One region of the Dermacoccus sp. SAI-028 genome, then DNA from elsewhere that is predicted to be linked to it. Evidence: predicted binding sites of a transcription regulator. Region 1 holds the regulator's gene; each other region holds the start of a gene.

Region 1 (3,275 bases):
CCTTCTCGACGAGTTCGGCGTCGTGCCGTCCCTCGACGAAAATTCGCGAACCCAGCGCGACGCGCGCCTTCGCCCCGGGGACGGCGAGCGAACCGGACGCCGTCCGCCCGGCCTGCGTCTGCTGCTCGGCGAGGCGCGCGGCGGTGGCGGGTCGGGGCGCAACGAGTGTCACGGGTTCGCCGTCGACGAGGAAGCCGGCGCCGAGCGGAAATCCGCGGGCCTTGCCGAAGCGGTCCTCGAGGAAGACGACGTGCTGCCCGCCCGACTTCTCGACGCGCACGACGGCGCCGACGTAACCGCTCTGGGCGTCCTCGACGACGACGTCGAGCTCAGCGGGCACCTCGCGCGAACGCCCACGTCGAGGCGCGCGCCAATCGCCGGAGAGGACGTCGGAGCCGTAACGGTCGGTCATGGCGATCAGGGTAGAACCGCCCACCGACAACCGCCGTCGCGGCGCGCCGAGAACGATGGCCGCGGGCGCAGCCAGGCGCCCGTCGCGGCGTCGCCGAGGGCCGGGGAGCGCGCGCCTGCCGACCGACGGACGATGGACGACGGCGCGAGGGAATCGCCCGCGACGCTGTGGGCGAACACACCCCGCATGATTTGGCACTCGCTCGGCGTGAGTGCCAATCTTGGACGGACTGCAGATCGAAGGACGGTATCGAGGCGCGGGAGGTGAGCGCATGAGCGACGAACGGCGGCTCGAGGTGCTGCGCGCCATCGTGCAGGACTATGTCGCGACGTCCGAACCGGTGGGTTCGAAGGCGTTGCTCGAACGTCATCAGCTCGGCGTCTCCGCCGCGACGATCCGCAATGACATGGCCGCCCTCGAGGACGCCGGTCTCATCTCCGCGCCGCACACCTCGGCCGGTCGCGTGCCCACCGATGCCGGCTACCGAATCTTCGTCGACCGCCTCAGCCAGGTGCGGCCGCTGAGCGCGACACAGCGTCGAGCGATCGAGACGTTCTTGCGTCAGAGCGTCGACCTCGACGACATCGTCGAGCGCACCGCCCGGCTGCTCGCCACGCTGACGAACCAGGCGGCCGTCATGCAGTACCCGTCGCTGCGGCGCTCACGGGTGCGGCACATCGAGCTCGTGCCGGCCGCCGAGGGGCGCCTGTCGCTCGTCGTCATCCTCGACTCAGGTCGCATCGAGCAGCGTCTCGTCTCCGTCGCCTCCGCCGACGACGAGCGCCTCGTCCAGACGCTGCGAGCGCGCGTCAACGAGGTCTCCGGCGCGCGGTTGCTCACCGAGGCCGCCGCGGCCATGACCGAGCTGGGCGCGGAGTTCGAGCCGGGGCAGCGTGCGGACGTCGACACGATCGTCGCGACGATCGCCGCGGTGTTCGCCGAGGACCGGGAGGAGCGCGTCGTGCTCGCGGGGACGGCGAACCTCGCGCGTGCCGGGCTGCGCGACGACGCGGGCCTCAGCGTCAGCCGTGTTCTCGAGGCGCTGGAGGAGCACGTCGTCCTCATGCGCCTCATCAGCACACGCGACGACGATCCGACGCACGAGGTGACCGTCCGCATCGGCGCCGAGAACGACTTCGCAGGCCTCGAGTCGACCTCGCTCGTGACGACGGCCTACGGCAGCGACGCCGTCGCGACGCTCGGCGTGCTCGGCCCGACCCGCATGGACTACCCGCAGACGATGGCGAACGTGCGCGCGGTCGCCCGCTACGTCTCCGAACTTCTCGAGCAGTGATGGCTCGGGCGCACCACGACCACATGAGTGATGAAATCTTCACCCGTCGAAAGCAAGGATGCTCGTGAACGACTACTACGCCGAACTCGGTGTCACGCGTGAGGCCTCCGTCGAGGAGATCAAGCGCGCCTACCGCAAGAAGGCCCGCAAGCTGCACCCCGACGTCAACCCCTCCCCGGAGGCGGCCGAGGAGTTCAAGCGCGTCGGGCAGGCCTACGACGTGCTCGGCGATCCGCAGAAGAAGGCGGCCTACGACCAGGGCGTCGACCCCTACGCGCCCGGCGGTGGCGCCGGGTTCAGCTTCAGCGACATCATGGACGCGTTCTTCACGGGGGGTGCCGCAGGGGGAGGCGGCGGCCCGCGCAGCCGCGTCCAGCACGGCCAGGACGCGTTGCTGCCGCTCGACATCCAACTCGCCACGGCCGTCTTCGGCGGCGAGCAGGAGCTGACGTTCGACACGGCCGTCGTCTGCTCGACCTGTCATGGCGACGGTTCGCGTCCCGGCACGGGCAAGCACACGTGTGACGTGTGCGGCGGTGCGGGGCAGACGCAGCAGGTGCAGCGCAGCTTCCTCGGCCAGGTGTTGACGTCGCGTCCGTGCACCGCGTGCCAGGGGTACGGCGACATCATCGACAGCCCGTGTTTCGAGTGCGACGGCAACGGCCGCAAGCGCGACACGCGCACCATCACGATCAAGGTACCCGCCGGCGTCGACACCGGCACGCGCATCCAGCTGCGTGGTGAAGGCGAGGTCGGCCCCGGCGGCGGCCCCGCCGGTGACCTGTACGTCGAGGTACGCGTCGAGAAGCACCCGATGTTCCAGCGTCAGGGCGACGATCTGCACTGCTCGCTCGAGCTGCCGATGTCGGCCGCGGCGCTCGGCGCCACGGTGCCGTTCGAGACGCTCGACGGCTCGCGCGACATCGACATCAAGGCCGGCACGCAGCCCGGCGACGTCATCACCCTCAAGGGCCTCGGCGTCACGCGGCTGCGCACCGACAACCGCGGCGACCTGCTCGTGCACGCCAACGTGCGCACCCCGAGCAAGCTGACGGCCGAGCAGGCCGACCTGCTGCGTCAGTTCGCCGAGTCGCGCGGAGAGGACTCGCCGGCGCCGAAGTTCCAGCCCGTCAACCAGGGCCTGCTCGGCAAGCTGCGTCAGGCCTGGAAGGGCTGAGGCGTGACCGCGCACCTCTACTTCGTCGCACCCGGCGCTCTGTCCGACGACATGGCGCCGGGTGCACCCGTCGTGCTCGCGGGTGACGAGGGACGCCACGCCGTCACCGTCAAGCGGATGGGTGTCGGTGAGCAGATCCTGCTCGCCGACGGCGAGGGCCTCGTCGCGCACGCCGTGGTCGCAGAGACCACGAAGGGCGAGCTGACGGCGCACGTGAGCGAGGTGACGCGCGAGACGCCGCCGGCGGTGACGTTCACGCTCGTCCAGGCGCTCGCTAAGGGTGATCGCGACCTGCAGGCGGTGGAGGCGGCGACGGAGCTCGGCGTCGACGCCGTCGTGCCGTGGCAGGCGGAGCGTTCCATCGTGCAGTGGAGGGGTGAGCGCGCCGAGAA
Region 2 (3,275 bases), 580 kb from region 1:
ACGAGGGGCTGCTCGCGCTCGACGAGCGCGTTGATCGCCGTCGCGGTGACGTGCTCCCAGCCCTTGCCGCGATGGCTCGCCGGCTTGCCGGGCTGCACCGTCAGGACGCGGTTGAGCAGCAGCACCCCCTGATCGGTCCACGCCGACAGGTCACCGTGCTCGGGTGGGGTGATATCGAGGTCGTCGTGCAGTTCGGTGTAGATGTTCGCGAGGCTGCGGGGGATGGGCCGCACGTCGGGTGCGACGGCGAAGCTCAGGCCGATCGGGTGCCCGGGCGTCGGGTACGGATCCTGGCCGACGACGAGGACGCGCACCTCGTCGAACGGCTGCGTGAACGCGCGCAGCACGGCGTCGCCCGCAGGCAGGTAGCCGCGCCCCGCGGCCACCTCGTCACGCAGGAACGCCCCCGCGGCGGCGATGTGCTCGGCGGCGGGCGCGAGGGGTTCGACCCAGCTCGGGTGGACGAGTTCGTCGTACGGACGAGGCATGTGTCCAACCTATCGCGCGGGTCTGACAACCCGCCCCGAGCGCGGTTGGAACGGGCCGGGCGGCCTCGTATCCTGAGCGGATGGCCATGATCGAGACCCCCGCGGGTGCCCACGTGCCCGGTGACGCCGACGCGCCCGGGCTGAGCGAGCGCGACCGTGCGATGCTCGCCTTCGAACGCGAGTGGTGGAAGCTGCCCGGCGCCAAGGAAGCGGCGATCAAGGAGCGCTTCGGGCTGACGAGCACGCAGTACTACCAGCAGCTCAACAAGCTCGCCGACACCGAGGCGGCGCTCGCCGCGGATCCGTTGCTCGTCAAGCGGATCCAGCGACGCCGCGCGGGGCGTCGACGCACCGTCTGAACCGCGGCTCAGCGCGCCGCCACGTCCCCGCATGTCGCCGCTCTCGTGGCGCCGCAGCCCATCTTGGCAGCCGCACGACAGACGTCGGGGTGCCGCTATGAGCGAACAACACGCGGGTGCGTGCGCGGAGGGTTTGCACTCGGTGGGGGCGAGTGCTAATCATGGGGTTAGCACTCTGATCGTGAGAGTGACAAAAGCCTGACTGCAGCAGTGAGGGTTCGGGGCGCGCCGACATGACCGGCGCGTGATCGGGCCCGTCCGTCGCGGGCGCTGATGTGGTCGATCCGAACGTCACGTGGAGGAACCACAGCCATGGCCAAGACCATTGCTTTCGACGAGGAGGCCCGTCGCGGCCTCGAGCGCGGCATGAACACGCTCGCCGACGCCGTGAAGGTGACCCTCGGCCCCAAGGGCCGCAACGTCGTGCTGGAGAAGAAGTGGGGCGCCCCCACGATCACCAACGACGGTGTCTCGATCGCCAAGGAGATCGAGCTCGAGGACCCGTACGAGAAGATCGGCGCCGAGCTCGTCAAGGAAGTTGCGAAGAAGACCGACGACGTCGCCGGTGACGGCACGACGACGGCCACCGTCCTCGCCCAGGCGATGGTGCGCGAGGGTCTGCGCAACGTCGCGGCCGGCGCGAACCCGATGGCGCTGAAGCGCGGCATCCAGACGGCCGTCGACGCCGTCAGCAAGCAGCTGCTCGAGCACGCCCAGGAGATCGAGACGAAGGAGCAGATCGCTGCGACCGCGTCCATCTCCGCCGCTGACCCGCAGATCGGTGAGCTCATCGCCGAGGCAATGGACAAGGTCGGCAAGGAAGGCGTCATCACGGTCGAGGAGTCGAACACGTTCGGCCTCGACCTCGAGCTGACCGAGGGCATGCGCTTCGACAAGGGCTACATCTCGGGCTACTTCGTCACCGACACCGAGCGCATGGAGGCCGTCCTCGACGACCCGTACATCCTCATCGTCAACTCGAAGATCTCGAACATCAAGGACCTGCTGCCCGTCCTGGAGAAGGTCATGCAGTCCGGCAAGCCCCTCGCGATCATCGCCGAGGACGTCGAGGGCGAGGCCCTGTCGACGCTCGTCGTCAACAAGATCCGCGGCACGTTCAAGGCCGTCGCCGTCAAGGCTCCCGGCTTCGGCGACCGCCGCAAGGCGATGCTCGGTGACATCGCTATCCTCACGGGCGGCCAGGTCGTCTCCGAGGAGGTCGGCCTCAAGCTCGAGTCGACCGAGCTCGACATGCTCGGCCGCGCCCGCAAGATCGTCGTGACGAAGGATGAGACGACGATCGTCGAAGGTGCTGGCGACGACGAGCAGATCAAGGGCCGCGTGGCGCAGATCCGCGCCGAGATCGAGAACTCCGACTCCGACTACGACCGCGAGAAGCTGCAGGAGCGCCTCGCGAAGCTCGCCGGCGGCGTCGCCGTCATCAAGGCGGGTGCCGCGACGGAGGTCGAGCTCAAGGAGCGCAAGCACCGCATCGAGGACGCTGTGCGCAACGCGAAGGCAGCCGTCGAGGAGGGCATCGTTGCCGGTGGTGGCGTCGCGCTCATCCAGGCGACGAAGGACGCCGAGTCGGCCTTCTCCGCTCTCGAGGGCGACGAGGCGACGGGTGCGAACATCGTTCGCGTCGCTGCCGAGGCTCCGCTCAAGCAGATCTCGACGAACGCGGGCCTCGAGCCGGGCGTCATCGTCGAGAAGGTGCGCTCGCTTCCCGCCGGTCAGGGTCTGAACGCTGCGAGCGGTGAGTACGTCGACATGATCGCCTCGGGCATTATCGACCCGGCGAAGGTGACGCGTTCGGCGCTGGAGAACGCTGCGTCCATCGCGGCGCTGTTCCTCACGACCGAGGCCGTCATCGCTGACAAGCCGGAGAAGAACGCCGGCGCTGACGCTGCGGCGGGCATGGACGGTGGCATGGGCGGTATGGGCTTCTGACAAAAGCACGTACGCCACGGCTGGCGCCCCCCGAGCGAATGCGAGGACGGGGGCCGGCCGGAGCGGAGTGTGAGGAAGAAGCCCGAGAGAGCATGGGCTTCTGAGAAAGCGCGCCTCCACGGGCTGACGCCCGCCTGAGTGAATGCTCGGGCGGGCGTCAGCCTTTTGTCGTCCAGGGAGCACTTCCTCTCGCGATGTTGCCCGGGATTCGGGGCGCCGCGCCTCGAATCGCGGGGCAACATCGAGGCGGTTGACATGCGCATCTGCGCATATGAAACTAAGTGCATGTCGTTGCAGCATGCGTTGCTCGTGTCCCTCGCCGAGCGCGAGGCGAGCGGGTATGACCTGACGCGGCGCTTCGACCGTTCGCTCGGGTTCTTCTGGAGCGCGACGCACCAGCAGATCTACCGCGTCCTCGCCAAGATGGCGGACGCAGGCCTCGTCGAGGTCCGCACCGAGGCGGGCGAGGGTCGCCCCG
Region 3 (3,275 bases), 420 kb from region 1:
CACCCGTCGCCTCGTCACCCTCGAGCGAGAGGGAGTCGAGAGCAGACGACGCGTGGATGACGGCCGAACCACCACCCGCGACGATGCCCTCTTCGATGGCCGCACGCGTGGCCGCGATGGCGTCCTCGATGCGGTGCTTCTTCTCCTTCATCTCGACCTCGGTGTGCGCACCGACGGCGATGACGCAGACGCCGCCGGCGAGCTTGGCGAGGCGCTCCTGGAGCTTCTCGCGGTCCCAGTCGGAGTCGGTGCGCTCGATCTCGGACTTGAGCTCCTTGACGCGGCCCGCGACGTCATCAGCGGCGCCGGCGCCGTCGATGATCGTCGTGTTGTCCTTCGTCACCTGGATGCGGCGTGCCTGGCCGAGCGAGTCGAGGTCGGCGTTCTCGAGCTTGAGCCCGACCTCCTCGGCGATGACCTGGCCACCGGTGAGGATCGCGATGTCCTGCAGCATCGCCTTGCGGCGGTCGCCGAAGCCGGGGGCCTTGACGGCGACGACGTTGAACGTGCCGCGGATCTTGTTGACGACGAGGGTGGAGAGGGCCTCGCCCTCGATGTCCTCGGCGATGATGAGCAGCGGCTTGCCGGACTGCACGACCTTCTCGAGGACGGGCAGCAGGTCGGCGATGGCCGAGATCTTGCCCTGGTTGATGAGGATGTAGGCGTCCTCGAGGACGGCCTCCATGCGCTCGGGGTCGGTGACGAAGTACGGCGAGAGGTAGCCCTTGTCGAACTGCATGCCCTCGGTGTACTCGAGCTTCGTCTCGGCGGTCGAGGACTCCTCGACGGTGATGACGCCGTCCTTGCCGACCTTCGCGAACGCCTCACCGATGAGGCCACCGATCGTCGCGTCCTGAGCGGACAGCGAGGCGACCTTGGCGTAGTCGTCCTGACCGTCGACGGGGCGCGCGTTGGCGAGCAGCTGGTCGTTGATGGCCGTGACGGCCTTGTCGATGCCGCGCTTCAGGCCGGACGGAGCAGCGCCCGCAGCGACGTTGCGCAGGCCCTCCTTGACGAGCGCCTGGGCGAGAACCGTCGCGGTCGTCGTACCGTCACCGGCGACGTCGTTCGTCTTGGTGGCGACCTCCTTGGCGAGCTGCGCGCCGAGGTTCTCGTACGGGTCCTCGAGCTCGACCTCGCGGGCGATCGTCACACCGTCGTTCGTGATCGTGGGGGCGCCCCACGCCTTGTCGATGACGACGTTGCGGCCCTTGGGGCCGAGCGTCACCTTGACGGCGTTGGCGAGCGCGTCGACACCGCGCTCGAGGGACTTGCGGGCGTCGTCGTTGAATTCAAGCGTCTTGGCCATGGTTCAACCTTTCGTTCGAAGGCGCCGCGCGGCGCGTGACGCGCGCAGCGGAAGAGTGTGGGGTGCGAGTGAGAGGAAAGGACGAGCCCGGCCCGGCCGTCAGACCTGAGCCGGGCTCGTCGTCACCTGCTGGCTCGACGGATCGTCAGGAGACGACCGCGAGCACGTCGCGAGCGGAGAGGATGAGGTACTCGGTACCGGCGAACTTGACCTCGGTGCCGCCGTACTTCGAGTAGATGACCTTGTCGCCGACGGCGACGTCGACCGGAACGCGGTTGCCGTGGTCGTCGATGCGACCGGGGCCGACGGCGATGACCTCGCCCTCCTGCGGCTTCTCCTTGGCGGTGTCCGGGATGACGAGGCCGGAGGCCGTGGTCTGCTCGGCCTCGACGGCCTTGACGACGATGCGGTCTTCGAGCGGCTTGATGTTGACCGACACGGTAGGACCTTCCCTTTCGCAGACCGCCCGATCTTCTCGGGCGGGACGGATGCTTTCGTTCCCTGGCCACACCACCCACCGGTGGCGGTGTGGCATGCATGTGGGCCGACATCGCCTCGCCGTCGCGGGGGTCGAGGGATGAGCTCACTGGCACTACCCAGGGGTGAGTGCTGGAACCGAATCTAGTAACGCCGTTGGCACTCGGTCAAGCCGAGTGCCAACTCGTTTCCGATGTTCGCCCACAGCGCATCGGGGGCTGCTCCGAGGGCCCCCGATGACACAATGGCGGCCATGGATGCGAGCGTCGTGCACGAGTTGTTCACCGACGACGGACGCGCGCTGCTCGCCTCGCTCCCGCCCTACGAGGAGAAGAACGTCGTCATGCTGACGACGCGGCTGCGCGCCGCAGGGCACTCCCCCGAACTCGTCGCCGCTGCGCTCACCCAGTCCCGGCTGCGGGCCAGGGCCGTCGACAAGTTCGGTGATGCGGCGGCGTCGATGTTCTTCACCCCCGACGGCCTCGAACAGGCCACGCGCGCACCCATCGCCCGTCTGCACGCGCAGCGGTTCCTCGACGCCGGGGCGAGCCTCGTCATCGACGGTGGCTGCGGAATCGGTTCCGACGCCGTCGGATTCGCGCGAGCCGGGCTCGACGTCATCGGCGTCGAAGCGGATCCGGAAACCGCAGCCCTGGCCGCTCAGAACCTCGCGTCGTTTCCCGGCAGTCGCGTCGTCACGGGGCGGGTCGAGGATGTCGCGGCTTCGCTCGACCAAGCCGGGGCCGCCTGGTGGTTCGACCCGGCACGCCGCACGCCCGGCGTCGCCGACATCCGCGGGCGCACGAAGCGCACGTTCTCCCTCGCGGCGCTGACGCCGACCTGGGAGCTGATCCAGCACGTCGCGGCTGCCGCCCCCGCGGCAGGCGCCAAGCTCTCGCCGAGCCTGGCCCATCACGACGTGCCGAGCGGTTGCGAGGTCGAGTTCGTCTCCTACGCCGGCGGCGTCGTGGAGGCGAGCGTGTGGTGGGGCGCCGCCGTCCGTGACGTCGGCAGAACTGCGACGATCGTGCGCCCCCGGCCGGGCGGCCCGAGGTCGTCCGGCGATCGCGTCCCGCCCGACGTCCTGCACGTCATCGAGGCCGACTTCGACGGCATCGACGCCGCGCCCGCAAGCCGCGCGTCACTGGGAGCGTACTTCTACGAGGCCGACAAGGCGTTGACGCGCAGCGGCCTCGTCGGGGCGCTGCTCGACGCCACGGGCGGCCACGAGTTCACGCCTGGACACGGCTACGTCACGGCCGATGCGCTCGTCGACATCGGGCTGCTGGGGCGCGCCTACCGCGTGCTCGACTCCGTGCCGCTGCACGAGAAGACGCTGCGCGCCTACCTGCGCGAGCGCGCCGTCGGGCGCCTCACGATCAAGAAACGCGACGTGGACATCGACGCAGACGCGCTGCGCCGCTCGCTCAAGCTCAAGGGCTCGAACGCCCTGACGGTCGTGCTCGTGACGCTCGACGACGAGCGCCTG

Evidence for each region. Region 1 encodes HrcA, which represses chaperone genes, less so after heat shock. Its sites were predicted from a motif close to TTNGCACTCGNNNNNNNCGAGTGCNAA; they were not measured.
Region 2: the regulator HrcA is predicted to act here: its motif matches at 980-1,006, upstream of groL (chaperonin GroEL).
Region 3: the regulator HrcA is predicted to act here: its motif matches at 1,943-1,969, upstream of groES (co-chaperone GroES).

The regions. Positions count from the first base shown of each region.
Region 1 covers NZ_SMFS01000001.1:1,914,798-1,918,072, reverse strand. Annotated here, with positions in the region: gene EDC82_RS08740 (DUF3097 domain-containing protein) at 1-412, opposite strand, end outside; gene hrcA (heat-inducible transcriptional repressor HrcA) at 684-1,706, shown strand; gene dnaJ (molecular chaperone DnaJ) at 1,771-2,883, shown strand; gene EDC82_RS08725 (16S rRNA (uracil(1498)-N(3))-methyltransferase) at 2,887-3,275, shown strand, end outside.
Region 2 covers NZ_SMFS01000001.1:2,491,958-2,495,232, reverse strand. Annotated here, with positions in the region: gene EDC82_RS11305 (uracil-DNA glycosylase) at 1-488, opposite strand, end outside; gene EDC82_RS11300 (DUF3263 domain-containing protein) at 569-847, shown strand; gene groL (chaperonin GroEL) at 1,160-2,797, shown strand; gene EDC82_RS11290 (PadR family transcriptional regulator) at 3,083-3,275, shown strand, end outside.
Region 3 covers NZ_SMFS01000001.1:2,335,536-2,338,810, forward strand. Annotated here, with positions in the region: gene groL (chaperonin GroEL) at 1-1,309, opposite strand, end outside; gene groES (co-chaperone GroES) at 1,455-1,748, opposite strand; gene EDC82_RS10640 (class I SAM-dependent methyltransferase) at 2,040-3,275, shown strand, end outside.